DNA from 4 places in the Abyssibacter profundi genome. Region 2 is predicted to be linked to each of the others. Evidence: predicted binding sites of a transcription regulator. Region 2 holds the regulator's gene; each other region holds the start of a gene.
The links. Region 2 encodes FliA, which starts transcription of late flagellar genes. Its sites were predicted from a motif close to GCTAAAGTTNNNNNNNNNNCNGCCGATA; they were not measured.
Positions count from the first base shown of each region.

Region 1 (7,658 bases), on a different contig from region 2:
TCGAGGCGTTGGCGAGATTATTCGACACGGTCGACTGCGCCGTGAGCGTGCGCACGGCGCCAGACATCGCGGTGTAGATCGATTTATCCATGACGAACCTCGCCTCGCTCCGAATTAACGGATGTTGATGATGGTCTGGGTGATGGTGTCGGCGGCCGAGATCATCTGGGCGTTGGCCTGGAAGCTGCGCTGCGCCGTGATCATGTTGACCAGCTGCGCCGTCAGATCGACGTTGGAGGCTTCCAGCGCACCGGATTGCACCAGTCCCAGATCACCGCTGCCGGCCACGCCCAGACGGGCTTCACCCGAGGTAAAGCTCTCGGTCCAGAAGTTGTCGCCCTGTGCCTGCAGGCCCTGGGTGTTATTGAAGTTGGCGATCGCCAACTGACCCAGCTGCGTGGCCTGGCCGTTGGTGAAGCGCGCCTGCACCACCCCTTCGGAGGTCACTTCCAGGCCGCTGAGACGCCCCGTGGTGTAGCCATCCTGTGTCAGGTTGTTGACGGCAAACTGACCGCCGTACTGGGTGGTATCGCCGACATCCAGCGCCAGGTTGAGATCGGCCGCGCCGGTGGTGACCGGGTGCGCCGGCAGCGTCAGCGAGCCGTTGGCCGGTGTGACCAGGGCGCCATTGCTGTCGTAGGCCAGGGTCTGGGCGGCGCCGACCGCCGTACCGTCGACATAGGCCTGCACGTTCCAGGTATTGGCGGCGGCGTCCTTAACATAGAAGAAGCTGGCCGTATGCGCCGCACCCAGGGAGTCGTACACCGTCATTGAGGTGGTGTGGTTGTAGCTGTCCGGGTCAGCCGGATCCAACGGGGTCACCGCCGGCACACTGGCGTCGGCCGGCAGGTTCACGCCCAGCTCCAGGTTGCCACTGGCCTGCGGGGCGTTGTCCGTCGAAGACAGCTGCAACGAGGTCAGACCGCCCGTGGCGAAACCACCGGTCCCGACGGGCGGGAACACCTGCAGCTGCTGGCCGGCCGAGTTCACGACAAAGCCGTCACGGTCCACCTGGAAGGCGCCGGCACGGGTGTAGCCCATGCTCCCACCGTCCGAGACGGTGAAGAACCCCTCGCCATTAATGGCCAGGTCCAGCGGGTTTTCGGTGAAGTTCACCGTGCCCTGGCTGAACTGCTGGGTGACACCGGCCACGCGCACGCCCGAGCCCTGCTCGGTGGCAGACAGGCCCATGGCGCCAGCGGCGTAGACATCGGCAAATTCGGTGCGCGATTCCTTGAATCCGGTGGTGTTGGCGTTGGAAATATTGTGAGCAGTGGTGTTCAGGTCCGCGGAGGCGGCATTGATTCCACTGAGTGCGACGTTAAAGGGCATGGATGCCTCCTCAGGCGATGCGTGTCACGGAAGAAAACGGAACGTCACCGAGACCGGTGACTTCGAGCAGCAGGCCATTGCCATCCATACGAACGGCGTTGACCTGACCGGCGAGTTCAGGGGTGAGTGCAAGCTCGGACTGGCCCTGCCCGGCCCGTGCACGAATGGTGTAACCGGCCGCCGGCTGCTGAACGCCATCGGCGCTGATGCCATCCCAGGAGAACTCGAAGGTCTCTCCCAGGGCGCTGCCTTCGGCGACAAAGCTGCGAACGGTCTGGCCGCGGGCGTCGACAATCTCGACCGTGATCCGGTCTGCACCGGTGGGCACCGCCACGCGACCGTCCACCGATCCGTGGCCGGCGTAGTCAATGCTGTCGGTTGGCACGAGCACGTTGCGGTCGATCAGGCCGCTGGCCTGCAACGTCTGGTCGGAGGTCATCTGCGTGCGCAGGTCACCAAACGACGAATTCAGCGTGTTGATGCCATCGACCGTGCTGAACTGGGCGATCTGCCCTAGAAACTCACCGGACTCCATTGGCTTGAACGGGTCCTGGTTCTGGAACTGGGCAATCATCAGGGAGAAAAAATCTTCCTGATTGAGCATGTTCTGCTCCGCGCTGTTCACCGCAGCCGTTGCTGAGGTGGCACCGCCAAGCAGGCTGGTCAGGCTGGGGCTATCGGAGATTCCCGTCATCTCAGCGACCCAGTTCCAGCGTCTTGAGAATGAGGTCCTTGCTGGTATTCATGACCTCGGCGCTGGTCTGATACGAGCGACTGGCCGAAATCATGTTGACCATCTCCTCCACCGGGTTGACGTTGGTGGCGTAGACATAGCCATCGGGATCGGCGTCCGGATGCCCGGGCTGGTGCAGCCGCACGGGTTGTTCGGTGCTCTGGACAATGCCCGCCACCCGCACGCCCGCCTGCTCGGCGGCTGCATTGAGCTCGGTTTCGAATACCGGCATGCGCGCCTTGTAGACCGCATCCGGCGTACCCGCGACGGTGTCGGCATTGGCCAGGTTACTGGCCACGGTGTTCAGGCGAACGGACTGCGCCTGCAAGGCCGAACCGGCGATATTGAAAATGGAAAAGTCAGACATGCGTGGACTCCTGCGTCAGCGGCTACTGGCCCTTGAAGGCCGTAATCAGCGTGGAGAGACGGCCCTGCGCGAATTGCAGGGAGGCGCGATAACGCAAAGCGGCATCCGCAAAGGCTGCCTGCTCGCGGTGCAGTTCCACGGTGTTGCCATCCAGGCTGGGCTGGGCGGCCTGACGCTCGGTGGCCTGGCTGGTCGCCGGGGCCGCGACCCCAGCAATGTTCAGGTGTCGGTTATGGGTGCGCTGCAACGGCTGGGCATCAGATGCCCCTGCGGCCTGCTGCAAGGCCGTTTTGAAATCGATGTCTTTCGCCCGGTAGTTGGGCGTATCGGCGTTCGCGATGTTGGCCGCCACCTGCTGCAGTCGCTGGTGTTGCAGCGCCAGCGATTGCGAGTGAATGCCATAGAGCTTGTCGAATCCGGCTGACATGCCGAGCCTCCGGCGGAATCTGTACGCCAGAGTGGGGCAAGCCGTGTGCCACGGGCGGCCGGATCAGGCGTCCCGTGCGGCAGATAGGGCGTGTCAGGCTGGCTAGGCCATGGCGGCCTCAGACAGCGCCAACTCCTTGTCCCGCAAGCGTTCCACGACGCCTTTGGCCAGTTCATCAGAGTTGAATTTGGGCACGAACCGGTCGGCCCCGACATGCTCGACCATGCTGTGGTTGAACAGCCCCGACAGCGAGGTATGGAGCAGCACATAGTGGTGTTCCAGTCGCGGATCGCGACGAATTTCCGTCGTCAGCGTGTAGCCGTCCATATCCGGCATCTCCACATCGGAGATCACCATGAGCAGGTCATCCTCATGCCCGGTCTCGGCCTGCGACCTGAGAAACCGCAACGCTTCACGGCCATCGTTTACCAGGACGGGCTCCAGATTCAGCTGCTCCAGCGTGCGTGCAATCTGCATGCGCGCCACCTTGGAATCGTCGGCCACCAGCACCCGCCACTTGCGACGGCGGGCGTCGCTGGCGTGTTCCGGCAGTTCCTCAAGGTCGGCGGCCAGGCCGATGACATCGGCCAGCACCTTCTCCACGTCAATAATCTGGATCAGACGCTCACCCAGTCGCGTCACCGCCGTCAGATAACCGTCATCACCAGCGCTGGCTGGCGGTGGTGTCACCTGGCCGACATCCACGTTCACGATGCGTTCGACCCCGTGAACCAAGAACCCCTGCACGCGGCGGTTGAACTCCGCCACAATCAAATAGCGGGGCTCCTCAGCCGGCTGCGTGCCCTGCACCGCCGATGCCAGATCCAACACCGGAATCATGCGCCCGCGCACCGGCGCCACCCCGCGTACATGCGAATGTGCCGCCGGCACCCAGGTCAGCTCCGGTGCCTGGACCACCTCCTGCACCTTAAAGACATTGATGCCGAACAGCTCAGGGCCACCCAGGCGGAACAGCAACAAGGCCAGCCGGTTATAGCCAGCCAGCTGGGTCCGGCGATTGATGGAGTCGATCAGGCCGTTGGACACGAAGGCATTCCGCAAGAGTATCTGCGGTGGTCATCGGCCCCGACACGGGAATCTTGAGAGGACAATCAGCAGGCGATGGGAGCGGGCGCGAACCGCCCAATGCGAGAGCCGGCGGTCGTGAACCCCGGAGCGATTCGCACCGCTTACACGGAGCCGATTACACGGAGCCGACTTTCAGGCAGCACCATGGCGGCGCGAATCGATCCGTGCTTCCCTAGACCTCTCTCGGTCGGTGCTCGAACCGAAGCCGCTCTTCGGGTGGCAACACATGCTGCTTCATCGCCAACTCGCAGGCGCCGAATGCTGAGAAATTAAGACGCCCGGCTCGCAAGCTGATGCCGTGATTCGGGCCAGACATCTGATCCAGTTCGTCGATGTCCTGACCATCATCTTCCCAAAAGCACACCGGGCAGATCAGGGATTGATTGCGGGCCGGAAGCGACACGTAATCACAACAAGGGCATTGAGCCTGCGGCGCCGGGTCGTCCGGTTCATACCAAACGTAGTACCGGCGCTTGAGCCGATCAGCCCATTTTCTCCACATGGTGCTTCTATCTCTCCACAGCGATGTGCGCATTGTTGAGGGCGAGGGTGTGCCTCGGCAGGGACTGGTGTCAAAGCACCGACGCGGTCGGAATCGTGCGCGCGCGTCAAATCCACGTCGCACCCTGCCCTAGGCCGACTTTTTCTGTGGTACGCGGCTTGCCTGAGGGGTGCCATGAGACGATTTCTTGCCATGACCGGCCTGGTGACCGCAGTGCTCGCCCCCGCTCCCGCGGTGGCAGGCACCGAGGACGTGGCCCGCATTCAGGCCGCGGCCGAGCGTTACGCGCGCAGTGAGTTGCCGCGCGGCACGACCATCACTGCCAATGGGCTGGATACCCGGTTACAGCTCCCCCGCTGTGGCACCGAGCCGCAGGGCACGCGACTGATTGGCAATGCGGCCAGTGGTGCGGCAACGGTGGAGGTTCGCTGCCTGGCAACCCAGGGCTGGAAGCTGTTCGTGCCGGTACGCACGCAGCAGCGTAGTTACATGATTGTGGCGCGCGCACCGATTGCGGCAGGCACGGTGATTGCAGCCGATCAACTGGAACGGGTCGAACAGGCGGTACGCGGTGCGTCTCGCGGGTTCATGACCGATCTGTCTGCGGTGGTGGGTCAGGTGGCTCGCCGACACATCGCGGCGGGGGCGATTCTTCGGCCGCAGTGGTTTCAGGTCGCCCATGTCGTGGACCGGGGCCAGACCGTCACCTTGGTCGCGCGCAGCGCCGGGGTGGAGATTCGCAGCCGCGGCGAGGCCTTACAGGCGGCCGGGCCTTCAGGTTTGGTGAAGGTCCGCAACCTCTCGTCGGGCCGGGTGATTGAAGGGCGTGCGCAGGCCGATGGCACGGTTCTAGTCAATTGACCTTTAATATCAACAATTTATGCTCGATGACCGTTCGTCGGCGTCGAAAAACAGACGCTCAAGCTTTCGTGAAACGCGTCGATAACGTCAGTCATCTGACTTTGAATGCAGGAGAAACATCGTGACCGGAAAGATCGAATCGTCCGTTGTCGCCCAGATGACGAACAGTCCGCAGAGCGTGCAGGCGGGCAAAGCCGGTGCATCCGGACATGCCCGGGTTGGCGCGGTGAGCGAGGCCGACGTGGTCACGCTCAGTGGCCAGGGCGCAAATCTCAACGAATTGGTGAACGTGGCTCAGCAAACACCCGACATCGACGTGAAAAAGGTCACTGCCATCCGCGAAGCCATCGCGGCCGGCACCTACCAGGTCAACGCCGAATCCGTGGCCACGAAGATGGCCCATATGGAATGGCAGATGGGACGCAGCTAATGAATGATCAACAGCTCACCGACCTCGAGACCGAACTGGGCCAGCACATTCAGGCACTGGAAGCAGCGGCACTGGGTCAGGATCCCGATGCCCTGCTCACCGTGGCCCGCGACCTGGAAACGGCCGTGCAGGCCCTGGATCAGGCCGGGCTGGATGAGCTGAGTGCTGACACGGCCGGCGAGCGCGAACGCGTCGAAGCGGCCCTGCACCGTTTGCAGCGCGACATGCGCCGCACCTTTTCCGTGGTCGCGCAACGGCGCGAACAGACCGGCGCAGCCCTGCGTGCCCTGGGCACGGGCCGCGACGACAGCCCCTATGGCCAGCGAGGCGCCCGCGCGCCCATCGCCGGCCGTGCACTTGGCCAGGCCTGAGGCCCGGTAGATGGCCGACACCGACACGCAGGCTTGGCAGCGGGTTGAGCTGCGTGCCGACGTGCTCACGCTGCTCGGCAAGCTGGCGCAATCCCGCCAGCCTGTCACGCTGACCCAGGCGTCGCGGCACTATCTCAGTCTGTTGCTGACACTGGACGCCCAGCGGGACGAACTGCTGTTCGATGCACCCGCCGGAGGCTTTGCCAAACTGAAACCACGCAGCCTGCTCGACGCCCAGGCGCGTGTTGCGGGCTACGGCCTGCGATTTGCGACACACGTCGATTCGCTGGTTGACGACGGCAGCCTCATCACCGCTCTCCCGCAATGGGTGGAACATGCCCAACGCCGCCGAGCGCACCGCGTGAACGTGCCCCGTTCGATGCCGATACGAGCGACGCTGTTCCCGCTGGGCGGCGCCCCGGTTCGAGTGCGTGTAACCGACATTTCCACGCAGGGTTTCGGCGCGCATGTCCGGGGCGAGATGGCCGATGAGTTTCACCCGGGCCGGGTGCTCGACGGGGCGTTTGGCCTGCACGGCTCGGCATTTTATGCCCCGATCACGGTGCGCGGTGTGCGTCGGCGTGGCGGCGAAATGGCCATGGGCGGCGAGTTTGCCCGGCTCGACCCCGAAGACCGACGCACGGTCGAACGCGAGGTTGTGGAGCTGGAGCGCTACTGGCGCCCGCGCCACGCGGCGGTCGGCTAGGCGCCATCGCCGCGACGACCGCGATGCGGTCACATCGCCTGCCCGCCGGCTGATGTACCCCGAAGTACCGACCAGCGGAGCTCAAGAGGCGCGGTGGTCGGCCGATATCCACTCCATCTAGTACGGATCGATTGCGATCCCGTTGGAGTTTCCACCAAATGGCAACCGTGTTTTCTATGAGTGGCTCGACACTCAAGGCTTCGGCACCTGACAAGGAACGTCTGCGGACCGTGACCAGTATCGAAAAAGCGCCGACCTATAGCCCGGCGGTACTCAGCAGCGAGCGCTTCCACCACACCCTGGCCTACGAGTCTGCCGAGACCTGGTTGGATGCGGCGATTGAGGCGTTCCGAACCGAGGTTGCCTGCGACCGGGTCAGCATCTGGCAGCGCATTGGCATGTCCGCGCAGTTTGAGATGCTGCATGGGCAGGCCAGCGACACGGCCAGCCCCCCGGTTTCACGCGCCATCGACACGCTCTGCGAGGGCGAGCCCACGCTGATCCGGCAGCAGCAAGTCGATGAAGACGGCACACGGTATGACACCGGCGACGCCTGGCTGATCGTGCCCGTGCTGGCCCGTGGTGAACTGCGTGGCGCGGTGTGTGTGGAACGCAGTGCCGATGCGCGTTACCAACCGGGTGATGTCGAATCGGCCCGGGCCCTGGCGGGCGCGATCGGCGAGATCTGGAGCCGCAAGCGCATCAACGAACTCGAAGAAGGGCTGATGCTGAGCCTGGCGCGTTACCGCCTGCTGCACGAGCACTTTCCCGGCATGGTGTTTTTGCTCGACTCGGAAGGCCGCATCGTCTCGATGAGCCTGTTCGCGGCGCGCCGGTTGG
Region 1 covers NZ_QEQK01000018.1:46,471-54,128, forward strand. The annotation lists gene flgF (flagellar basal-body rod protein FlgF) at 1-91, opposite strand, end outside; gene flgE (flagellar hook protein FlgE) at 115-1,332, opposite strand; gene DEH80_RS15745 (flagellar hook assembly protein FlgD) at 1,343-2,026, opposite strand; gene flgC (flagellar basal body rod protein FlgC) at 2,028-2,432, opposite strand; gene flgB (flagellar basal body rod protein FlgB) at 2,455-2,859, opposite strand; gene DEH80_RS15760 (chemotaxis protein) at 2,962-3,906, opposite strand; gene DEH80_RS15765 (CPCC family cysteine-rich protein) at 4,121-4,450, opposite strand; gene flgA (flagellar basal body P-ring formation chaperone FlgA) at 4,625-5,311, shown strand; gene flgM (flagellar biosynthesis anti-sigma factor FlgM) at 5,433-5,741, shown strand; gene DEH80_RS15780 (hypothetical protein) at 5,741-6,112, shown strand; gene DEH80_RS15785 (flagellar brake protein) at 6,123-6,818, shown strand; gene DEH80_RS15790 (putative bifunctional diguanylate cyclase/phosphodiesterase) at 6,977-7,658, shown strand, end outside.
Region 1: the regulator FliA is predicted to act here: its motif matches at 5,368-5,395, upstream of flgM (flagellar biosynthesis anti-sigma factor FlgM).

Region 2 (7,658 bases):
CGGTGACGAGTACGCGCTGCTGCTCGCTGGGCTCCGGTACGGGCCTGTTGAGCATGGTGTGCAGCGACAACACGGTGACAATCGCGCCACGCAGATTAATGACACCCAGCATCCAGTTCGGCGCGCCCGGCACGGGTGTCGGTTCGCAGGGCCTGAGAATCTCCCGAATCTGGTCGATCTCGATGGCGTAGCGGTTCTCGAGCAGGCTGAAGGTCAGCCAGCGCGTGGTGGGTTCCGGGGCCTCGGCCTCGATATCAACCGCGGTCTGGAACAGTTTTTCCATCAGGGCTGGGCTGGACATCTCAAACGCCTTCGCGTGAATCTCGGGCCTGTGGTGCAGGATTCGGACCGCGCCGACCGGAGCCGCCGGCTTCCAGGTCGCCGCCCCGTCTGGCCATGGTCGAGGCGCTGGGTCTGCCCCCCGCCGCGCCCGGCGTCTCACCGATCACCAGCACCACGCGCCGATTCCGTGCCCGGCCCGCGCCACTGCTGTTGTCAGCAATCGGCTGGAATTCCCCGTATCCCTGCACACTTAGACGCGCCGGACCGATGCCGCTGTCGGTGAGCAGGCGGACCACACTGACCGCACGTGCAGCCGACAACTCCCAGTTGGATGGAAAACGAAGGGTGCGGATCGGCTCGTTGTCCGTGTGGCCTTCCACGGTGATGCCGTTGGGATAAGGCGTCAGAATTCCGGCGAGGTGGCGGATCAACGTCTCCGCCTCCGTCGAGATTTCGGCAACACCGCTGGCAAACAGCAGGTCCGCATCCAGTTCGACCTCCAACCCCTTGGCCGTTCGCTTGACGAAGACCTGCTCCGAAAAGATCCGGCGGCGCAAATCACGCACGACGGCTTCCTCCAGCAGATCCAAGGTGGTCACGCCCGGCGCACTGTCGGGATGACGCGTCGCCGGCTGAACGGCCGCAGACTGGGCAAAGGTGGGTGAATCGAATGCCGACGGCGACTCCACCAAATGCTGCCCCGCCTTCATCGGCGTGCCCTGGCTTAACGTGGGGTCGATGGTTCGCGGTGCGCCAGCAAAGGCGGCATTCAGGGCATCGGACAGCACGCGGTATTTGCCCTCGTTCGCGGTCGAGGTGGCGTACATCACGACAAAAAACGCGAGTAGCAGCGTCACCAGATCACCGTAGGGGATGGCCCAGCTCTCGGTGTTGGCGTGCTCGTCGATCGGCGATGAGCGGCGACGCGCCATTACTTGAAGCCCTGCAACCGGGACTCGATCATGCTCGGGTGTTCGCCATCGGCGATCGCAACCAGCCCCTCGATGAGCAGCTCACGGTGCCGCGACTGCCCCGCCACCGTGGCCTTGAGCTTGGAGGCCATGGGCAGGAACAGCAGATTGGCCAGCCCGATGCCGTAGACCGTGGCGACGAATGCGGCGGCGATGCCCGCCCCCAGCTTGTCCGGGTCGCTCAGGTTTTGCATGACGGCCATCAGACCCATCACCGCGCCGATGATGCCCATGGTCGGGGCGTAAGTCCCCATGCCTTCGAATACGCGGGCAGCGGCCACATCACGCCCCTCCAGGGTGTCGAGTTCCACATCGAGTGCCGCGCGAATCTGGCCAGGCTCGGCGCCATCGACCAGCATTTGCAGCCCGCGACGCACAAAGGGATCGGACACCGACCCCACCACCGATTCCAGGCCCAGCAGCCCCTGCTGCCGAACACGCCGCGCCCACAGGACCACGGTTTGAATCTGGGCATCCACATCCTGCTTCGGCGGTCGGAACACCCAACGCGCCATGCCCAGGGCACGGCGGAATGTGTCGCCTGGGGTCTGGACCAGAATGGCAGCGATAGTCCCAACGATGACGATGACAAACGCCGCCGGGCTGACCAGCGCAGCGGCGCCACTGCCCTTGAGGGTGCTGCCCCCAAAAACGGCGCCCAGTGCTAGCAGCAAGCCTGCAATGCTCAGTTTGTCCATGCGTTGGGTCTCGAAGCCGGTCAGGGTTCGGGCGAATGACGCGGCGGAATACGAACCGCCTCTACCCGAGGTTTGTCGGCTTGGGCGTCAATTTCTTGAAGCGACCACCCCGATTGTGGCTCGATTCCCACACGGCACCGGCTCTGAGACACTTAAGATCATGTCTACGCTCCGACCCGCACGCTCAGCCGAATCCCCTCTGTTGTGGTCGCTGCTGCAGCGGTCGGTGCGGAGCCTGGCACCCGGCCACTACTCCGCCGAAGCGATTGCGGCCTGGGCGCCGGCGACCCCGGACCACCCGGCCTGGTCACGACGCCTCACCGGCCAGACCACGCTGGTGGTAGAGCGCCTAGGCCAGATTGCAGGCTTCATCAGCTACGACCACAAAGGGCACATCGATCTGCTCTACACCGACCCCGACCATGTTCGCTGCGGTATGGCCGGCACCTTGCTGCGCGCAGCGGAAGATGCCCTGCGTGCAGAGGCTCAGCCCCGGCTAACCACCGCGGCCAGCCGGGTTGCCATGCCCGTATTCCGCCGCCACGGGTTCGAGGTGGTGCGCGAAGAGCGGGTCCATCGAAACGGCGTCGCGATCTCGCGATACGCCATGGTCAAGCCCCTGCCCATGAAGCCTGTGGCGGACGGCTAGAACAGCTCCAGGTCCATGTCGTCCGCGCCGGCGGCTGCCGGCTGTGCGGCAGGCATGGGTGGCGGTGCGGACCGGGGCGCCGAGTAGGCCGGTGAAACCTGTTTGAGCAGACCGGGCAGATCGAGCACCAGGGCGATGCCACCATCGCCGGTGACACTGGCCCCGGCGATGCCAGCCAATCCGCCCATCATCTTGCCCAAAGGCTTGACGACGATCTCTTCGCGGCCCGGTACATCGTCGACGAGCAGCGCGCGGCGTTCGCGGCCCACATCGACAATCACGCAATGCTGCTGATCGGCGGCAGATGGCCGCCCGACCCAGTGTTCCATGCGCACCAGCGCGATGACGTCTTCCTCGCGGCGCAAGACCTCGCGACTGCCCATGCACTCGACACGGGTGCTGTCGAAACGCGAGACATCCTCAATCGCGGTCACGGGTATGGCGAACTCGCGGCCGCTCACCGTCACCATCAACGCCGGCAGAATCGCCAGGGTCAGAGGCAGTCTGATCAGGAACGCCGACCCCTCGCCGACTTCGGACGTGATCTCCACACTGCCATTGAGTTCGACAATCTTGGAGCGGACAACATCCATGCCCACACCGCGCCCCGAGACTTCGGAGACGGCATCACGGGTGGAAAACCCGGGCTGAAAAATCAGATCCAGGCATTCCTGACCGTCCAGGCGCGCCGCCGATTCGCGATCAATCACGCCTTTCTCGATTGCCTTGGCGCGAATCACGGACGGATCGATACCGGCGCCGTCGTCGCGAATTTCGATGTGGATGTGGTCACCGACCTGCTGCGCGGCCAGCGTCAAGCGCCCCACTTCGGGCTTGCGCGCGGCCAGGCGCTCGGCCGGCATTTCGATACCGTGATCCACCGCGTTGCGCACCAGATGGACCAGCGGCTCGGACAGCGACTCGACCAGCGTGCGGTCCAGTTCGGTGTCCTCGCCTTCCAGCACAACCTCGATCTTCTTGTTCAAGGTCCGCGACAGGTCGCGGACGATTTTCGGAATTTTGGAGAACACCTTGCGCACCGGCTGCATGCGCATGAGCATCACCGAGCTTTGCAGGCCGGTGGTCACCTGGTCCAGGTGGCCCAGGGTGCGGTCGAGCAGCGGATCGTCAACGGATTCTCGCAGGCGCTTGAGCCGGTTTCGCACCAGCACCAGTTCGCCGACCTGATTGACCACGGCGTCCAGCCGGTCCGTATCGATGCGGATGGACGTCTCCACCCGCGCCTTCTTTGGCGCTTGATCAGCCGGTTTGGCCGCGGGGGCTGCGGCCGCTCGCGGCGCAGCTGCAACAGGCGCAGCCGCGGGCGTCGACGGCTCAGCGGGCGCTGCGGCCGGCGGTGCTGCGGGCTCGTTGCCGTGGAAGGCATCAAGCAAGGCCTCGAAGTCATCATCGCTGATCGGCTCGCCGGTCTCTTCACCGAGAATCGCATCGACATCCACTTCGCGCTTGGCGCTACCGGCCGCAGCCGGCTCCGAGCCGTGAAAGGCGGCTCGCAAGGCCTCGAAATCATCATCGCTAATGGGTTCGCCGGTTTCCTCACCGAGAATGGCATCCACGTCCACCGCTGGCTCGGGAACGGGCTCGGCCTGCGGCTCGGGTGCGGGCGGAGACTCCCCGCGGCAGGCAGCTTCCAGCGATGCAATCAGTGCCGGATCGGCAGGCGTGATCGCCTCGCCATTGGATAACTCGGCCAGTGCTTGGTCCAGCCAGCTGACGCTTTGTGAAATGCCGTCGATGATCTCGGGGCTGATGTCCAGGGCCCCCTTGCGCACGGCGCCCATGAGCTCCTCAGCCGCGTGGCAGAGATCCACCATGGGCTGGATTTCGAGAAACCCGGCACTGCCCTTCATCGTGTGGAAGACGCGGAACAGCGCGTTGAGCTGCTCGGGGTCGGCGTCGGACTGTTCGAAGGCGACGATCTGCTCGCCGAGGGCATCGACCATGTCGCCCGCCTCGGTCAGAAAGTCAGCCAGCAGTTCTTGATCCATGGGTCGGCCTCTAACGACAGTGCTATGCGGCGCCACGACCCGGACCGGGTCGCCGCGCGCCTCTACAGTCCTAGATCGGCCAGCAGGTCGTCAGCTTGAGCCTGGGTTGATCCGTGATTGTCCAGGCCAACCAATGCTGGGCCTCCGGCGATGTGCGGTTCCGGCTGGGCACCGGCAACATCCAGACCCGCGAGGTCTAGCAGATCTGCCAGCGCGTTTTCCACGCCTTTGACCAACTGGATGACCCGGCGGATCACCTGTCCGCTGAGGTCCTGGTAGGCCTGGGCTTCGGCAATGGCGGACAGGTTTTTGCGCAAGCCGTCCACGGCGGTTTCGCCGGCAGCGGTGGCCAGCCCAGGTAGTTCGGCCTGCGTGGCTTCCACCAGGTCGAGCGTGCGGTTGGCGGCATCCTCGGTCATTTGCATCACGTGGCTTAGCCTCTCGCAGGCATCCGGCATGTCGCTGCCGGCATAACGCACCAGCCGCTCATCCAGCGCCAGCTGGTTCAAAGCCTTGGCCAGGTTGCGGCTCACGCACTGCAAACCGTTGATCACGCGGTTGGCCCGGTCCTCGTTGAGCCGGGCGACGATTTCGTGAAACTGGGTGAGGTCACCGGCATCCAGCGCCGCCGACAGCGCGGCCACATCGTCGCGAAGCGCCGCGGTGGACGCGGCGCCGGTCACGCTGCGGCCCGGTTGAAGATGCGATCGAGCTTTTCCTTAAGCGTCCCGGCGTTAAACGGTTTGATGATGTAGCCGTTCACTCCGGCCTTGGCGGCCTCAATGATCTGCTCGCGCGTGGATTCGGCGGTCACCATCAGCACCGGCAAACGCGACAGCGCCGGGTTACCACGAATCGCCTTGAGCAATTCGATGCCCGTCATCCCCGGCATGTTCCAGTCCGTGACCACGAACTCGATCCCGTTGCCGTTGGCACCCAAGGCGTTGAGAGCGCTTTGTCCGTCCTCGGCCTCGACGAAATTCGAGAACCCGAGGTCCTGCATCAGATTCTTGACGATACGGCGCATGGTCGGAAAGTCGTCGACCACCAGCACCTTCATGTTTGTGTCCATCTTGCTACTCCTGCACAACCCGTCTGTATTACTTGCCCCGATCCAGCCAGTCGCCCAGACGTGCCCGCAGGCGCACCATGGCCTGCCCATGAATCTGGCAAACCCTCGATTCGCTCACACCCAGCACGGCGCCGATTTCGCGCAGGTTCATGGCCTCGTCGTAGTACAGCGACATCACCAGCTGCTCCCGTTCGGGCAGCTTGGTAATGGCATCGGCCAGATCGCGCTGAAATTGAGCCTGTTGCAGCACTTCGGTGGGCTGGGCCTCGTTCGAGGCCACCTCGCGCAGGTGTGCGTCGTCCTCGGAGTCCACAGGCGTCAGGCTTAACAGCTGGCACTGCGAGGCATCCAGGGTGATGTGGCGGTATTCCTCCAGCGTAATGCCCAGGTGGTCTGCGACCTGCTGCTCGCTGGCTTCGCGCCCGGTGGTCTGTTCGATCTCCTGCACGGCGCGGGTGACATCACGCATCTTGCGGTGCACCGACCGCGGCGCCCAATCGCCCCGGCGCAGCTCGTCGATCATGGCGCCGCGGATGCGGATGCCGGCAAAGGTTTCGAAGGAGGCACCCTGGCTGGCATCAAACGACGCCGCCGCCTCCAGCAGGCCGATCATCCCGGACTGGATCAGGTCGTCCAGTTCCACGGAGTCCGGCAGGCGGGCGGCCAGATGCAGGGCGATCTTGCGAACCAGCCCGGCGTGCTGACCCACCAGGTCATGCGACCCGGCCCGCTCGTAGCTTGCGTAGGATGCCGCCGCGTTCATGCCGTCATCGCCATGTCAGCTCCGGGGCCGACCAGACGCTCCACAAAGAACTCGATATGGCCCCGCGCACCCCGCTGCGGAGCGATCTCCAGCAGCTTGCCCGCAATCTGCCGGAACGCCTGGGCCGAAGGCGCACCGGGGTAAGCATCCAGAACCGGACGCTGCTGCCGGGCACTGCGGACGATCTTGTCGTCCTCGGGCACATGGCCGAGGTAGTTCAGCGTCACGTCGAGGAACCGGTCGGCCACGCGGCAAAGATTGTCGTAGACCTCGCGGCCCTCGCCCGGCGTTTTGACCCGATTGGCGATGAGTTGCATGCGGGGAATGCCGCAGTCACGCGACAACACCTTGATGAGAGCGTAGGCATCCGTCAGCGACGCGGGGTCGTTGCAGACCACCACCAGTACCTCCTGCGAGGCCTGGCAAAAGGTCTGCACGCTGTTGGACAGCCCGGCCGCCGTATCGACAAGCATCACGTCGATGGGGTCGGTCAAACCGCTGAAGGCGCCGATCAGGCCCACATGCTCGCTGCGGGTCAGCTCCGACATCCGTCGTCGGCCAGACGACGCCGGGACGATTTTGAGCCCGTTGGGTCCTTCGATGATCGTGTCGGCCAGGGTGCACTTGCCTTCCAACACGTGTGACAGGTTGGCCGAAGGCTGCAGACCCAGCAGCACGTCCACGTTTGCCAAACCCAGGTCGGCATCCAACAACATGGTGCGGCGCTGGGCTTCGAGCATGGCCATGCCGAGATTCACGGCAATCGTGCTCTTGCCCACACCGCCCTTGCCGCTGGCCACCGCAAACACACGCGGCCCGTTGGCGGGTGGCTTGGTGGCCAGGCCCGCAGCCTGTGTGCGCTGGACGGCTTTTGAGGAATCAAGCAACGGCATTGGCGGCCTCCCGGTCGTAATCGCCTGGCGATGTCTGTGCATCGTGTGTCTTCGTGGAATGTGCGCGGGCGGCCTGAACGGCCCGCTTGATCAGATTTTCAGGACGCTCGCGGTGCAGGTCCTCGGGAACGGCCTGGCCATCGGCGACATACACCACCGGCAGGCGCGCCCGCGTCACGGACGACAACACCGCGCCGTGGCGCGACGATTCATCCAGCTTTGTCACCACGCAGCCCACAGGCCGGGCGGGTCGGAACGCATGAATGGCGCGCGCCTGGTCTTCGGGCTGGGTGGTCGCAGCAAGCACCAGCAGCGTGCGTA
Region 2 covers NZ_QEQK01000015.1:15,486-23,143, reverse strand. The annotation lists gene DEH80_RS14640 (chemotaxis protein CheW) at 1-301, opposite strand, end outside; gene DEH80_RS14635 (OmpA family protein) at 303-1,214, opposite strand; gene DEH80_RS14630 (flagellar motor protein) at 1,214-1,951, opposite strand; gene DEH80_RS17385 (GNAT family N-acetyltransferase) at 2,112-2,600, shown strand; gene DEH80_RS14620 (chemotaxis protein CheA) at 2,597-4,609, opposite strand; gene DEH80_RS14615 (protein phosphatase CheZ) at 4,672-5,292, opposite strand; gene DEH80_RS14610 (response regulator) at 5,289-5,681, opposite strand; gene DEH80_RS14605 (RNA polymerase sigma factor FliA) at 5,710-6,444, opposite strand; gene DEH80_RS14600 (MinD/ParA family protein) at 6,441-7,337, opposite strand; gene flhF (flagellar biosynthesis GTPase FlhF) at 7,324-7,658, opposite strand, start outside.

Region 3 (7,658 bases), on a different contig from region 2:
GGACAGGATGCTGGTTGCCCGCAACATCACGATGGCGCTTTGGTCCAGCAGCTTGTCCGCACCGGCTTGGTTCAGAAATTCCCAGCCGTCCATGACGGGCATATTCACATCGAGAAGAATGAGCTCGGGCAGGGCGGCGGCGTGCGCACGTCGTTCGGTCAGTAGCTCGAGCGCGGCCTGGCCGTGGGGTGCTTCCACAATGCAGTCCGCCACGCACATGGTCTGCAATGTCTCTCGGTGGAGAAAAGTGTCCGCGACATTGTCGTCCACCACCAGAATCTCGCGCAGCCTTGCACTCATCGGACATCCTCCAGTTCGACTGCAAAGGTTGTCCCTTCAGGGGACGAGGCGTCAATCCAGATTCTTCCGTGATGCAGGTCCACGATCTTCCGACAGTGCGCCAGGCCGATGCCCGTGCCCTCAAAATCTTCGCGGCCGACCGCCCGCTGGAAGATCGTGAAGATGCGGTCTTGCTGGTTTTCCGGTACGCCCATTCCGTTGTCCTGGATGAGCAGGCGGCAGCTGGTGTCGGTTCTTGCCGTTGCGGACAGGCGGACCTGGGGAGTCCGATCTTCGGGGCAGAACTTGATGGCGTTTGCGATCAGATGCGTGAGCAACAGGCGGGTCTCCGCCTCGTATAAGCGCATGGTGGGCAGTGGTGAGATGACGCTGATCTCAGCCTTACGTGCCAGGATCGTGGCCGACATGTCGAGCAGCACACCATCGACCACCGATTGCAGGTGCACGGGCGTCGCATCCGCATGATGGCCAATGCGGCTGTATTCCAACAATCCCTGGATCAGCGCGCGCATGCGATCGCAGGCACGCAGCATGTAGAAGAGGCCTTTTTCACTGCGTGGGGTCAGCGTGTTACCGGTGTCGTTGCGTAACATCTCGGCAAAGCTGGTCACCGTGCGCACAGGTTCCTGCAAATCATGCGATGCGATGTACGCGAACTGGTCCAGTTCTCGGTTGGTTGCCTCAAGCTCGCGGTTGCGATGCGCCAGCGATGTGAATACCCGGTCCATTACACCGGCTAGCGAGCGCGCCTCACCGTAGCTGTGTACCGGCAAGGGCGGCACCTCGTCACCAGGCTTCCAGCTGTCCAACGCCGATGATAGTTGCTTGATCGGCGCCGCGATCAGGTGAGCGACCAGCACGGCAAATCCTACGCAGCCCAAGCAAATGGCCAGCAATGCGAGCGTCAGCTGCTTGGAGATGCGAGCACTGAATTCCGTGAGTGCGTCCGTGGACATGCTCAAGACCAAACCGAGCGCCTGGTGGTCTCCGTAGCTGATGCGCTGCATGTCTACGAACTGTCGGGTGTTTTTGTCGAGTTGTGACGTTGCCTCGCCCGTGGCCAGTACTGTGGCGAGCGCCGGGTGGTCGGACACCGCGTTATGCGAGCGTCCGTGTTCGAAGGCGAATGTGTCTTCACCCTGCGGGTGGAGCAGGTATTCCCCGTCGCTATTCGTCAGCGCAAGCTGGAGGGCATCCGACTTCATCGCCCTGAGCGCGTCGAAGAAATAGTCGGCCCGCAGGTTCACGACCAGCACAGCGAACGGACGCCCCGAGTGCGAGTCATGGATCGGCAGTGCCGCACGCAATACAGGGGTGTAGGGCGTCTGGATGGCACCGAACTCGCGATTGAGTTCGATGGCGCTGAGATAGATCTGGCCAGGCGGTAGCGCAGCGGCTCTGGCGACATAGTGCCGGTCGCCTGTGCGTTGCAACCGGGTGGCCACGCGGATGTCGCCGTCGCGATGATCACGCTCGACTCGCACCAGCTCCAAACCACCGTCAGCCAGGCCAATGTAGCGAACCTGGAGATAGTGAGGTTTGGCCAGCAGGATGCCCCGGAAGATCGATTGCAGGCGCGTGGTCCAGAGCGCAGTTGACGACCCGTCGACCGGGTCGATGTCCTGGTTCCGAGTGCTCCGAATCAGGCCTTGAATGGGCGGGACTTCGGCAAGCAATCGCACATCGCCCTGCAACTCGTCGAGCAGCGAGATGAAACGCTCGGCCCGGCGTTGGGACTGGACGGCCAGACGATCTTGCAGGTTGGCGGCCAGGGCGTCTTGTGCGGCAGTGACGCTGACCGTGGCCATGGCCAGCACGCTGATCACGCCGACGAAGACCAGCGTCACCGCGATCAGCGCGCGCAGCCCCCAGCGCGGGGCTCGAACGGCGGGGAGGCCAGCGGGGCTGTGATGAGATGGCTGGGCAATATATCCGGTGGCCGTGGTGTCAGTCATCCTGCGGCCCAGGACCCGCAACGCGATCTTGTTGCTGTGTGCGCTTGCATCGGTACATGGCCGCATCAGCAGCGTGGGTCAGGGCGTGGGCGTCGTCGCCGTCACGGGGGTAGACGGCCATGCCGACGCTGGCCCCACACATCAGCGACACGCCGCTGGGCAGACAGTGGGGTTCGGTCAGCGCTTGCAGGATGCGCTCGCGAACCTCGGCGGCGTCTCCGGCTGACGGGCACAGATCCAGGATGACCGTGAACTCGTCGCCGCCGAGGCGGAAAACGCCGTCTTCGGTGCGTACGGTGTCGCGCAGGCGTCTGACGGTTTCGATCAACACGACGTCACCGGCGTGATGGCCGTACTCGTCATTAATGGGCTTGAATTGATCCAGGTCGATCAATAGCACGGCGAATGCTGCGCCATGCCGGCTGGCCAGCGACAGTTTGCGTTCCAGTGCCTGGGTGAAGGCGAGGCGATTGCCCGCTTGGGTCAGGCTATCGGTTGTTGCCAGCTCTCGCAGCCTGCGTTGTTCGGCCAGACTGGCCTGGCGCTGTTGCATGTCTGAGATGGCGTCGGAAATCGCGGTCTGCAGGGCGGCGGCGGTCATGTCGTTCTTGCTGAGGTAGTCGGCGCTACCGAGCTTGAGCGCGCGCACGGCAACCGCCTCGTTGCCTTCGCCGGTCAACATGATGACCGGTGGTCGTGCGTCCGCGTCTGAGCTGAAGGAGAAGTTCCGAAGCAGGCTTAAGCCATCATTGCCGCGTAGGCGGTAGTCGAGCAGGATGCAGTCCGGCCGATGTGCCTCAGCCAGGCTGTGCAGGTCTTCCGTGTCTTCGCATTGCACCAGTTCCCCGGCAGGGAACGCGTCCTGAAACGTCTGTTCGAAGAGCGCCCGGTCCAGCTCATCGTCGTCAATTAAAAGAATCTTCATCGCAGCGCTCGCGCATCGAAATCGCAGTTCGAGCCAAACCGCCACGCCTCACCGTGGGCCGCTTCGCTCGCACCTGTGAAATCGGCAGGGCCGCGCTGTACTTGTGGTGGACGACGGGTTTGCCGACAAACGGTCGCTTGCCGGGCGTTAACGGGTCAGGCGGGCGTGGCTCGGCGCTGGCTGAGCAAGCGGTGCAGGGGGCGACTCGATGCGTTGTGCACGGCGCGTCGACCGCGCTCGGTCAGCATCATTTCAAACATGCCCTGACCCGTCTGCTCAGCGAGACCCTCGCCCAGCAGCGCACCGCTGGCGGCGATGGCGTCGATCTCGCGAACGGGCAGCTTTGTCTGCAGCGCATGCCTCAGCGGGTCCAGCTGAAATGGCTGGTTCAGGTCCTGGCCGGCATCGCGTAGCTGAACGAGCAGCGCCTGGGCCAGCGCGCTGCAAAACTCATCGGGTACACGCGCATTGTGAGCGCGTCGATCCTGCTGGTCGCGCGGGGTTTGGCGTCGGTCAAAGAGCTTGGGAGCGCGCACGTCGGGAGCCTCGGGATGCGGCGAATGTTGTGATCCGGTCCAGGAACCGGGTCATCAGCGTGATTCGCAATTTTACGCAGATTTCACCTCAATCGGCGCGGGCCGACGAACGGGGCCTGTGCACGATTGCGCCGCGACATCCTGATCCCCACTATGACCTTGTGCTGTCTTACTAGTAGGTAAGTTCAATGATTGCAGAGTCACTGTTCGTTTTTGCATGGAGCACGATTGCCCTGGTGCTCATGACCGTGGTGCTGGCCGCCGGTGTGCCGGCTGTTCTGGACTGGCGCGCTCGGGCGAGGCGGGAGCTTTTCGCCGTGAGACTCCCGTCGACCGATCTGGAGTGGCGCATTGGTGAGCAGCTACATGCGGATCTCGACCCGGCGCCGTTAGCGGGCCGCTGATCGGTGGGCTGACCGACGCGCTCAGCGGGTCGGCTGATAGAGGTCCACGTACGCATGCACGGGCATGGCCGTCAATCGGGCGTGATCCCGCGACACGGACCAGATTTCTTCGCAGGCCTGGGGCTTGAGCATACGCGCTAGGTTGCGCTGGAATTTGGCTTCTAGCAGCGGGATACCCTCATCACGGCGTCGCTTGTGACCGATGGGGTATTCCACGACGACCTCATCCAGCGACGTGCCGTCGCTGAACTCCACCGTCAGCGCATTGGCGATGCTGCGCTTGTCCGGGTCCAGATAGTCGTGGGTAAACGCTGGGTCTTCTACGCAGCGCATCTTGTCGCGTAGCGTGTCGATGCGAGGATCGGCGGCGACATCGTCTTCGTAGTCCTCCGAGGTCAGGCGGCCGAAGAGCAGCGCGATCGCCACCATGTACTGCACGCAGTGGTCGCGGTCGGCCGGGTTGTGCAGCGGCCCCTGCTTGTCGATGATGCGAATGCACGACTCGTGGGTGCGAATCCGGATCTGGGCAATCTCTTCGGTGCTGCGCCCCGCGGCCCGGAGTTGCTCAAGCAGGATGATCGCGGCCTCGGCGGCGGTTTGCCCATGAAACTCGGCTGGAAAGCTGATTTTGAACAGGATGTTCTGCATCACGTAGTCGCCGTAGGGTCGCTGAAACGCGAAGCGTTGCCCTCCGAAGCTGACGTCATAAAAGCCCCAGGTATCGGCCGTCAGGGCCGTCGGGTAGCCCATCTCGCCGGTCTGGGCCATCAGTGCCAAACGAACGGCCCGGCTGGTGGCATCACCGGCCGCCCAGCTTTTTCGGCTGCCGGTGTTGGGCGCGTGTCGATACGTGCGCAGGCTTTGCCCATCGATCCACGCGTGGGACACGGCGGCGAGCTGCTGCTCGCGGCTGAGCCCCAGCATGTGGGCGACCACCGCTGTGGTGGCGACCTTGACCAGCACGACGTGATCCAAACCGACCCGGTTGAAGCTGTTTTCCAGTGCAAGGCAGCCCTGGATTTCATGGGCCCGGATCATCGCGGTGAGCACATCGCGCATGGTCAGCGGGTCGCGCCCCTCGGCGACTGCCGTCCGGCTAAGCCAGTCGGCCACGGCGAGAATGCCGCCGAGATTGTCGGAAGGGTGCCCCCATTCCGCGGCCAGCCAGGTGTCGTTGAAATCCAGCCAGCGGACCATGGCGCCGATGTCGAAGGCGGCCTTGACCGGATCGAGCTGGTACGCGGTACCGGGCACCTTCGCACCTTCCGGCAGTGACGCCCCGGGCACGAGCGGCCCGAGCAGCTTGCGGCAGGCGGGGTATTCCAGCGCTTCCAGGCCACAGCCCAGGGTGTCCATTAGACAGTGCCGGGCGGTGGTGTAGCTTAGCTCGGAGAAGTCGGGCTCGGCATTCACATAGTCGACAATATCGACTAGCTCTTGATCCCAGGGCGGCTGTGTCGTGTGCTTGTCCATGTCTTATGCGACTGCCGCGCAGGCAGCATGTTCCGCATGAGATCGACGCTGACGCCGCTTGAGGGCCGCGTCAGCGTCCGGCAAGCATTCAGGCGGGAAGGGTGTCGCCCGGTACCCGAACCGTGCCTTCCATCAGCACCCGTGCGCTGCGACTCATGATCGCCTTGGTGACCTGCCATTGGCCGTCGATCAGCGTGGCTTCCGCGCCAACACGCAGCGTGCCGGACGGATGTCCGAAGCGAACGGCCGTGCGGTCGCCGCCGCCGGCCGCCAGGTTGACCAGGGTGCCGGGAATGGCCGCTGCCGTGCCGATTGCCACAGCTGCCGTCCCCATCATGGCGTGATGCAGCTTGCCCATGGACAGGGCGCGCACGAGCAGGTCAATATCGCCCGCCGCGACGGTCTTGCCGCTGGAGGCCACATAGTCTCGGGGGGGCGCGACAAAGGCCACCTTGGGCGTGTGTTGCCGGCTGGCGGCTTCGCTGATGTCATTGATCAGGCCCATCTTGAGAGCGCCATGGGCCCGGATCGTCTCGAAGCGTTCCAGCGCTGCGGTGTCCTCGTTGATGTCGCCTTGTAATTCGGCGCCGGTGTAACCGATGGCATCGGCGTTGACGAAGATGGTTGGGATGCCCGAGTTGATCAGGGTGGCCTGGAGCGTGCCGACGCCCGGCACCTCCAGATCATCGACCAGTTGGCCGGTGGGGAAGATCGAGCCCTCGCCATCGGCCGGGTCCATGAACTCGATTTCGACTTCTGCTGCGGGGAAGGTCACCCCATCCAGCTCGAAATCGCCGGTTTCCTGGACTTCGCCCTGGGTGATCGGTACCTGGGCGATGATGGTCTTGCCGATGTTCGCCTGCCAGATGCGCACGGTGGCAATGCCGTCCTGCGGGATGCGAGTCGGGTCGACGAGGCCGTGGCTAATCGCAAAGGGCCCCACCGCTGCCGACAAATTGCCGCAGTTGCCGCTCCAATCGACAAAGGGCTTGTCGATGGACACCTGCCCGAAGAGGTAGTCGACATCGTGCCCCGGCTGGGTGCTTTTCGACAGGATCACGGTCTTGCTGGTGCTCGATGTCGCTCCGCCCATGCCGTCGGTGTGCTTGCCATAGGGGTCGGGGCTGCCGATCACCCGGAGCAGCAGGCGGTCCCGTGCCTCCCCAGGGTGCTGGGCGGCAGCCGGCAAGTCGTCCAGCTTGAAGAACACGCCCTTGGAGGTGCCGCCGCGCAGATAGGTGGCGGGGATCTTGATTTGCGGTGCGTGGACCATGATTCAGGCGGCCTGCGTCGATTCGAGGAAGTCCTGCGCAAAACGCTGCAAGACACCACCGGCTTCGTAGATGGAGGCCTCCTCGCCAGTGTCCAGACGGCAGGTGACCGGCACCTCAAGGGTTTCGCCGTTCTTGCGATGGACGACCAGAGTCAACGTGGCGCCGGGGGCCCGGTCGCCGACCACATCGTAGGTTTCGCTGCCGTCCAGCCCGAGCGTCTTGCGCGTGGTGCCGTCCTGGAACTGCAGTGGCAGCACGCCCATGCCAACGAGGTTGGTGCGGTGGATGCGTTCGAAACCTTCGGCGACGATGACCTCCACACCCGCCAGGCGCACGCCCTTGGCGGCCCAGTCGCGGGAGGAGCCCTGACCGTAGTCCGCGCCGGCGACGATGATGAGCGGCTGCTTGCGGGTCATGTACGTCTCGATGACTTCCCACATGCGCATGACCTGGCCCTCCGGCTCCAGCCGGGCGAGGGATCCCTGGACGACCTCGCCGTCATCATCCCGGACCATTTCGTTGAACAGCTTGGGGTTGGCAAACGTGGCGCGCTGGGCGGTCAGGTGATCACCCCGGTGCGTGGCGTAGGAGTTGAAGTCTTCCTCCGGCAGGCCCATCTTCGCCAGATACTCACCGGCGGCGCTGGTGGGCAGAATGGCGTTCGACGGCGACAGATGATCGGTGGTGATGTTGTCCCCGCAAATCGCCAGCGGCCGCATGCCGGTGAGCGTGCGTTCGGCGGCCAGGGCGCCTTCCCAGTAGGGCGGGCGGCGGATATAGGTGCTTTGTGG
Region 3 covers NZ_QEQK01000006.1:122,749-130,406, forward strand. The annotation lists gene DEH80_RS08255 (response regulator) at 1-300, opposite strand, end outside; gene DEH80_RS08260 (sensor histidine kinase) at 297-2,255, opposite strand; gene DEH80_RS08265 (GGDEF domain-containing response regulator) at 2,248-3,180, opposite strand; gene DEH80_RS08270 (hypothetical protein) at 3,336-3,716, opposite strand; gene DEH80_RS08275 (hypothetical protein) at 3,905-4,120, shown strand; gene DEH80_RS08280 (bifunctional 2-methylcitrate dehydratase/aconitate hydratase) at 4,142-5,593, opposite strand; gene prpF (2-methylaconitate cis-trans isomerase PrpF) at 5,682-6,866, opposite strand; gene acnD (Fe/S-dependent 2-methylisocitrate dehydratase AcnD) at 6,870-7,658, opposite strand, start outside.
Region 3: the regulator FliA is predicted to act here: its motif matches at 3,260-3,287, upstream of DEH80_RS08265 (GGDEF domain-containing response regulator).

Region 4 (7,658 bases), on a different contig from region 2:
CCCAGGGCAATCTGCAGGTCGGTGGCATCGCTGAACACGACGGGAATCTGGTCCATGAGGCGGGCACGCAGGTCGCGGTCGGCCGAACTGGGCTGCCGATCTTCAGGAATCTCATCGCCGGCCGATGCACCCAGGACAGCGATGTCATCGAAACCTTCTTCTCCGGCCTCATCACTGCCGGACGCGTCGTCGGACTCCAGCATGAGATTCCGATCCAGCATGTCGGCGATTTCCTGCTCAATCTCCTGAGCAGAGAGTTGAAGAAAGCGAATCGACTGGATCAGCTGCGGCGTCATGGTCGCCGAGGTCGTGATCCGTGCGCCAAGATTTTGTCTCATGGGTCGTCCTCCCGAACCGGCCAGAGGTGGTGTCCTTCTGGCATGGCGTCAGTATTCCGACCCGCCCCCTGACCAACAATCGGGACGATCCCCACCCACTGTCAGGGAAACCCCTACCTACCCTGACGAAAGCGTGTCAGGGCGGCGCCTGCCGCGACAGATTACCGCCACGGAAGGCACTTAAGTGATTGTTTTTAATAAACAACAAAGAAACCCAATCGACCCTGACAACTGTGCTGGCATGGCCTGACAAAGCGCCGGAAAGCCGACAACCGGTCACCGTTTCAGGGACGAGGCGCCCTACTCTGCGTCGTAGCGTCCCCGGATGGCGAAACGAACCAGGGCATTCGCGGAGTTGATACCCAGCGACTGCATGATCCGCGCCCGGTGGGTTTCGACCGTCTTGATGCTAATGCCCAGCTTGGCAGCGATTTGCTTGGTCGACTGACCGCTGGCCAGTTCCTTGAGCACCTGACGCTGGCGGGGCGTGAACAGCGGCCTGCGGCCGGTGCCACCATCCGCCGTGTCGGAACTCCGACGCCGCGGCGCGTCGAACATGGCGCGAGACACCCTTGGACTGACGAAGGTGTCGCCGTTGACGACCGCTCGAATGGCAACCGGCAATTCCTCCGGCGCCGAATCCTTGACGAGGAATCCGGCCGCGCCGATGGCCATGGCCTCCCGCACATACTCCGACTCGGCGTGCATGGAGAGCACCAGCACCCGCGTCAGGGGACAGCGGTCATCGCAGATCTTGATGATGTCGATGCCATGCATATTGGGCATGGCGAGATCCAGCAACAGGATGTCCGGCTGCTGGCTTTCAACCAGCTGGACCACGGCTGCACCATCTCCGGTTTCGCCGATGACCTCGATACCGTCAATGGATTCGACCAGGGAACGAATGCCGGCACGCACCAGCGTGTGGTCATCGGCCAGCAACACGCGAACGGGCCGGTTGCCCGATCCCGGTGCTGCTGCCAAGAATTCATCCGCGTTGTGGTTCATCAACGATCTACGGCCCACGTCCCCAGTCCGGATGACAGTAACGCAGCGACTACCCATCAACAATCATCTAGGTATTAGCGACTACGTGCGATCTCTCTCCGGTGCCACCGAAACAGCAGGCGCGCCCATGCCGACTCGAAATCCGAATCGTTAAAGCTTAACTGAAAGCGGCGGATTTCCGGGTCTTCGTTCACGTAGCGGCCAGACAGTCGCAGTGGGACCGGTGACAAGGGATTGAGCCAGATCAGCAGTTGATCATCGTCGCGCCGGGGCCCCGCCAGGTCCGCTGCAGACCACTGAATGTCAGCCGGCGACAGCTGAAGCGGCACCCGCGTGGGTTGTCTGCTGTCGGCCGCACCCAGCAAGGACACCAGCTGGAGCAAGGTATCCAACTTGCGTTCAACCCGGGCCAGATCGGAATCCGGCTCGTGCTCTGATTCGTGAGACGCCGGCCGCGCCGGCTCCAGCGCATCAATAAGCTGCAACAGCCCGACCGGGTCCAGGACCGGGTGATCCGGCTCATCCTGTCGGGTGGATGCCCAGGCCGCAGCGCAGTGCCGATGGACCTGCACCCCGCTCATTCGGATACCGCCCGGCGCAGCGTAATCCCGCTACTCATGCGCCCGATAGGCGCGATCGGCCGTCCGCTGCCGCGTGACCGTCTGCTGGGATTCCGCCAACTGATCGCGGGCGTGGCGCGCCCGGCTCTCCAGCGCAAAGTGGCCATCCAGGACCTGACGCAACGCGGCCGTGGACACACCATGTGTCGACAAGCCGCGGACCAGCTGATCATAGGCCTGCCAAGCCACATGGCAGGCCTCGGGATCGCCCGAATCGATGGCATCCAGACAAGACTGCTGCGCCAGCAGCACATCATCGACCGTGGTGCTCATCCCACAGCGGCTTGGCGGCTGCCCGGCGAGATCGCCGCCCAGGCGCTGCGAATCTCTTCCATCAGCGAAGCCGCTTCATCCAGCGCCGCCACATCGGCGTGCATGTTGGCATCCAGCAGGCGCCGGATCACGTAGTCGTACAGTGCATCCAGCCGTTCCGATAGCTCTCCGCCAGCCTGATGATCCAGACTGGCACGCAGGGCTTCGATAATGGCGATGGTCCGGCTGATGCGCTCGCCCTTGCCGGCCAGGTCACCGCGTTGCAGACACCCGCGTGCCAGCGCCATCCGCTCGGTGGCGCCATCCAGCAGCAATTGGATGAGTTGATGCGGATCCGCACCATTCACACCGGTCGCCACCTGGGTCTGCTGGTAGCGATTCGCCTTATTACCTGTGAAATAGGACATGCTGGTCTCCGGCGCCTACCCCTGCTCTGTCCGGGTAAAGCCCGGCAGTGCACTGAGTTGTTGTGAGAGGTACGAACCCGTGGTCTGCAGGCTCGCAACAATTTGATCCATGGCCGCGAACTGCGCAGACAGGCGCGCCTCGTAACGCTCCATACGCAGATCCAGACGTTCACGCTGTTCTTCGATGCGTTCGAGGCGGCCCTGCACGCCTTCTTCGCGTGATTCGACGATGCCGTCATCGCCGACCAGGCCATCGAGATAGGAACTGACCAGGTCGCCAATGCCATCTTCACCGGCGACCAGCGCCATGACGCCGTCCCGGTTGGTGGCCAGCTGGGCATCCAGCTCGGCACTGTCGAACTGCATGGTGCCGTCGACCTCCAGCGTGATACCGATCTGGCTCAACGAGCCAATATCGCCGGCAAAACTCTGAATCATGTTGGTGCGCAAGCGTTGGGATGCGCCCAAGGCCAAGGTATCGCCAACCAGCGCGCCTGAGGTTCCCCCAGGCACCGCCACTGACACCGATGACAAGGTCACCTGGGCGTTGTTGTAGGCCTTGACGTAAGCGTCGAGAGCATCGGCAATGTCGCTGTCATCGCGCTGGACCTGAATGCTGATGTCCGTGGTCGGCGCCTCGGCCAGCAGGGTAAACGTCAGGCCATCGATGGCATCGGTGACCTGATTGGTGGACGAGGAGCGCACAAAGCCGTCGATTGACAACTGCGCATCCAAGGCCTCATTGAGCTGTGTCAGGTTCTCGGTGCCGCCGGCGACATAGACCAGATCGTTCAAGCCTTCGCCGCCCGCATCGGGTGCAGCGGTCACCGTGATATTGTTGTCGGCACCGGTGTCGGTCGATTCGAGGATCAGCCGCGCGCCATCATCTGCGGTGACGATCGTGGCCTGGATGCCGGGATTGTCCTCGGCGTTGTTGATGGCATCGCGGATCTCGGCTAACGAGGCATCACCGGAACCAATCGAGACGGTGAAGCTGTCACTCCCGCGCGACAACGTTAGATCGCCGTAGCCAACGTCGGTGTCCGCGTCGGCATAGGCCATCGAATGCAGTTTGTGGGCGCTGGCCAGTTGCAGCACACGCGCGTCATAGCTACCGGCTACGGCGCCGGTGCTGGACGACACGAGCAGCGTCTCTTCATCGCCCGAGCTGGCGCTGACCGAGCTGAACAAATCGGCGTTCGTCAGATTGTCGGCGGCCGTCTTCAGCGCACCCAGAGATGATCGCAGTCGGCCCAGCGCCGACAGTTCGGCGTTGGCCGAGCTGCTGCGATTGCTGAGCAACGTCTCCTGCGGTGTGCGTTCTGCTGATACCAGCTGCGACACCAGGCTGGAGATATCGATGCCTGACCCGATTCCTAACGATGAAATTGACATGGTGGCTCCTGGATCCCGGCTGACTGAGGCAAGTGGCGTGCCCCGGCCTAGGCGACGATTTCCAGCGTATGCATGTCGCCGCGCTGAACGCGCTTGGCAGCTTCGACCACATCTTCGGCCGGCATTTGCTGGACGACATCGCCGGTCTGGTCATCCACAATCGAGACCACCAACAGGTCGGCCTCGTTGTCGACACGGAAACGCAGGCTGGTCTGCGCACCGACCAACGCGGCGTTGAGCTTGTCGACGGCCCGGTTGGCACTCTCACGGCTCACCGGCGTCCGGGTGTCCTGTGCGGTCGCCTCCGGCCGTTCCGGAACCTTGCTCGTCACCAGCCGCGCTGGTGTTTCGGGCCGATCCCGGAGCGCGTCAGTGACCGGACTGATCTGGATCGGTTCACTCATCACATCCACTCCTTCGGGACTGCAACCTGTCGCGGGCGTTCGCAGTCGGTTGCGATCAATGCAAAACGGGGTCAGGCACCGTCGGCGACCTGACCCCGCTGATCGACATCAGACTGTTTCGGTTTACTGAAGCAGGCTGAGCACGCTCTGAGGTGCAGAGTTCGCCTGGGACAGCATGGCCGTGCCGGCCTGCTGCAGGATCTGGCCACGGGTCAGCGCGGCGGTTTCCTTGGCGAAGTCAGCATCCTGGATGCGGCTACGCGAGGCGCTGAGGTTTTCGGACTGCACCTGGACCGAAGCCACCACCGACTCGAAGCGGCTCTGGATGGCACCCAGCGATGCGCGGGCGGTGTTGATCGTATCCAGCGAGCTGTCGACCAGCTGGATGCCCAGCTGCGCACCGGCGTAGCTGCTGATATCCAGGGTGTCGATACCCGTGGAGGTCGAGGTCGTCGCCACCGTGGCGTTGGCCCAGCCGGCTTCCGTGGCGTCGTTCGCGGTACCTGCGATCACGATGTCCTGGCTTCCGGTCAAGGTCAGCTGGCCGGTGGCCGAGTCGTAGGACGCACCCACGTTGGTCTGCGCGGAGACTTCGTTGATGGCATCGACCAGCTGGCCGGCGCGTTCGGCGGCACTGGACGCACCGGCGATGGCGCCAATATCGACACCGTTCACCGTGACACCGCCGGCGGCGATGGCCGTGGCGAAGCCGGTCAGGCCGGATGCGGCCACCGAGGCACTGGCCTGGGAGACGGAACCCAGCGCGGCCGTATTGGAATCGACGATGGACGACACGGTGATCGTCTCACCCGCGTTGGCGCCGACCTGGAACGCCGCACCCGAGAAGGAGCCGTCCAGCACATTCACGCCGTTGAAGGTCGTGGTGTCAGCCACGCGGTTGATCTCCGACAGCAGCTGCGAGACTTCCGTCTGCAGGGCCGCACGGTCCGTATTGTTGTTCGAAGCGTTCGAGGACTGGACAGCCAGCTCACGAATACGCTGCAGGTTGTTGGTCACTTCTTCCAGCGCGCCTTCAGCGGTCTGCGCCAGGGAGATGCCGTCGTTAGCGTTACGGGCCGCCTGATCCAGGCCGCGGATCTGAGCGGTGAAACGCTCGGAGATGGCGAGGCCGGCGGCGTCGTCTTTGGCGCTGTTGATGCGAAGGCCGGTCGACAGGCGTTGCATGGACGTGGCGAGCATGTCCTGCGAGGTCGACAGATTGCGCTGAGCATTCAGCGACATGATGTTGGTGTTAATGACTTGCATGGCTCTGAACTCCTGGTCCGTTTAGGGTGTGGCACCGGCGGTGCCTGTTGCTCAGCGGACCGTTCCAACATGGACGTCTCGCCGATACAGGAGGGTTATCGGAGCGACTTACAGAAACTTTAGGGTCGATCTGTCAATTTCTGTTAACCGCTGGGTTGGTGGGCTGCAGTTCCCGTTTTGGTGTGGCCCGCAATCCTCAACCGCCCTCTTGCTCCAGGTGTATCGTCCAGTGGCGAAAAAACTTTTGGGCAGATTGCGCCGCACCGGGGCAATCACATTCGATTGCGACCGAACGAATTGTTAATTTTGGAGCGCTGCCAATGAAGCAGCGAGAAGACCCAAACTAGGAGGAGACACCGGTTCGGACGGTGCGAGGCAACCGCCAGCAAAATCACCGACCCGGCACAACATGCGCTATAGGCGACGGACAATCTGGCTACTGGGAGCCGTCATCACGGTCAGCGTGGTGCTGCAAGCCATGATTCTTGTTCATGCGAACAGCGCGGCGGATCGCTGGATCGGGGGCGCGGTCAGCTTGGTCGCACTCGTATTAATTACGGGCCTGCTCTACCGACTGCGGGCCTCCAGCGAATCTGGTGCGCGCTACCGACGCATTCTGGAAGCCGCGCCGGACGTCATCCTGCTCGTCGATACCCGGGACCGAATCGTCGGCGCCAATGAACGCCTGCGAACCGTACTGGGCCATGACCCGGTGGCCGTTGAAGGCGTCCCACTGGTCGAGATTCTGCCCGACACCGAGAACATCCATGCGATGCGCCCGGGTCCGGGTCAGCCCCCATCCAGCCCCTTCGAGACCGAGGCGCGGACGGCGGACGGTGCACGCTGGGCGGTTGAAATTGCCATCAGCCATGATCCCGAACCTGCCTCGACATCCCGTTGGATTATCAGCCTGCGTGATGCCCGCCAGCGCCAGGAAGCCGAACAGGCGCGACAGGCCATAGAAGCGCGGCTGCATCAAATCATCGAGAGCGTGCCGGGCACCGTGTACCGCTGCCAGATGGACGCGCAGTGGACCATGTCGTTCATCTCACCCCGGGTGCAGGCGCTGACCGGATATACCGCTGACGAGTTCATCAACAATCGGACCGTCAGTTTTGGCGAGTTGATTCTGGAAGAGGATGCCGCGGGACTGGAAGAGCACATCCGTGCCGCGGCACAGGCCAATCGCCCCTGGTTGCTGGAGTACCGCATCCGGCATCGCGACGGCGAGCCGCGATGGGTGATGGAACATGGCTTCGCCGAGTGCGATAGCACCGGTCAGATTGTCTGGCTGGATGGCGTACTCATGGACATCACCGAGCAGAAGCGCACCGCAGCCGAGGCCGATGAGCACCAGCGCCGACTGGTAGAAATCACCGAAAGCCTGCCCGGTGCGGTCTGGCGCGTGGAGGTGGACAAGTCGAGTGGTGACCTGCGTTTCACCCAGTTTGCCGGTCGCCTGAATATTCCCTTCGGCGACATGAACGCCGAGCAAATCATCGCGGAACCAGATCGCTTTCTGGCGTTGATCCACCCCGATGATCGTGAGCGCTACCTGGCCGACATCCGGCAGGCCATGACACGCCAGGAATACTCCTCGGAGTTTCGGACGCGACGTGATGACAATCACTGGGGCTGGGTGCGGGCCACAGGGTCGGTGTATGACCACGAGGATCTCCCCTATCTGACCGCAGTCGGTCACACCATTGATGTCGACGACGAGCATCGACTCAAGCACGAACTGGAAGCCGCCCACCAGACCACCCGCCAGCTCGCGGAGCGTCTGGGCCGGCTGACCGACAACATCCCGGGGACGGTCTGGGAAGTCAGGGCCGATAAGGGCGGGCCGCTGCGCATGGTCTACAAGAGTGCGACCAGCTTGTTGGGACTGAGCGAACAGGAAAACTATGCCGATATCCTGGCCGTTCGTGACCGCATCCACCCCGA
Region 4 covers NZ_QEQK01000024.1:9,058-16,715, forward strand. The annotation lists gene rpoN (RNA polymerase factor sigma-54) at 1-338, opposite strand, end outside; gene DEH80_RS16890 (response regulator) at 639-1,346, opposite strand; gene DEH80_RS16895 (PilZ domain-containing protein) at 1,421-1,927, opposite strand; gene DEH80_RS16900 (hypothetical protein) at 1,958-2,239, opposite strand; gene fliS (flagellar export chaperone FliS) at 2,236-2,646, opposite strand; gene fliD (flagellar filament capping protein FliD) at 2,662-4,041, opposite strand; gene DEH80_RS16915 (flagellar protein FlaG) at 4,089-4,445, opposite strand; gene DEH80_RS17725 (flagellin) at 4,569-5,711, opposite strand; gene DEH80_RS16925 (response regulator) at 6,121-7,658, shown strand, end outside.
Region 4: the regulator FliA is predicted to act here: its motif matches at 5,808-5,835, upstream of DEH80_RS17725 (flagellin).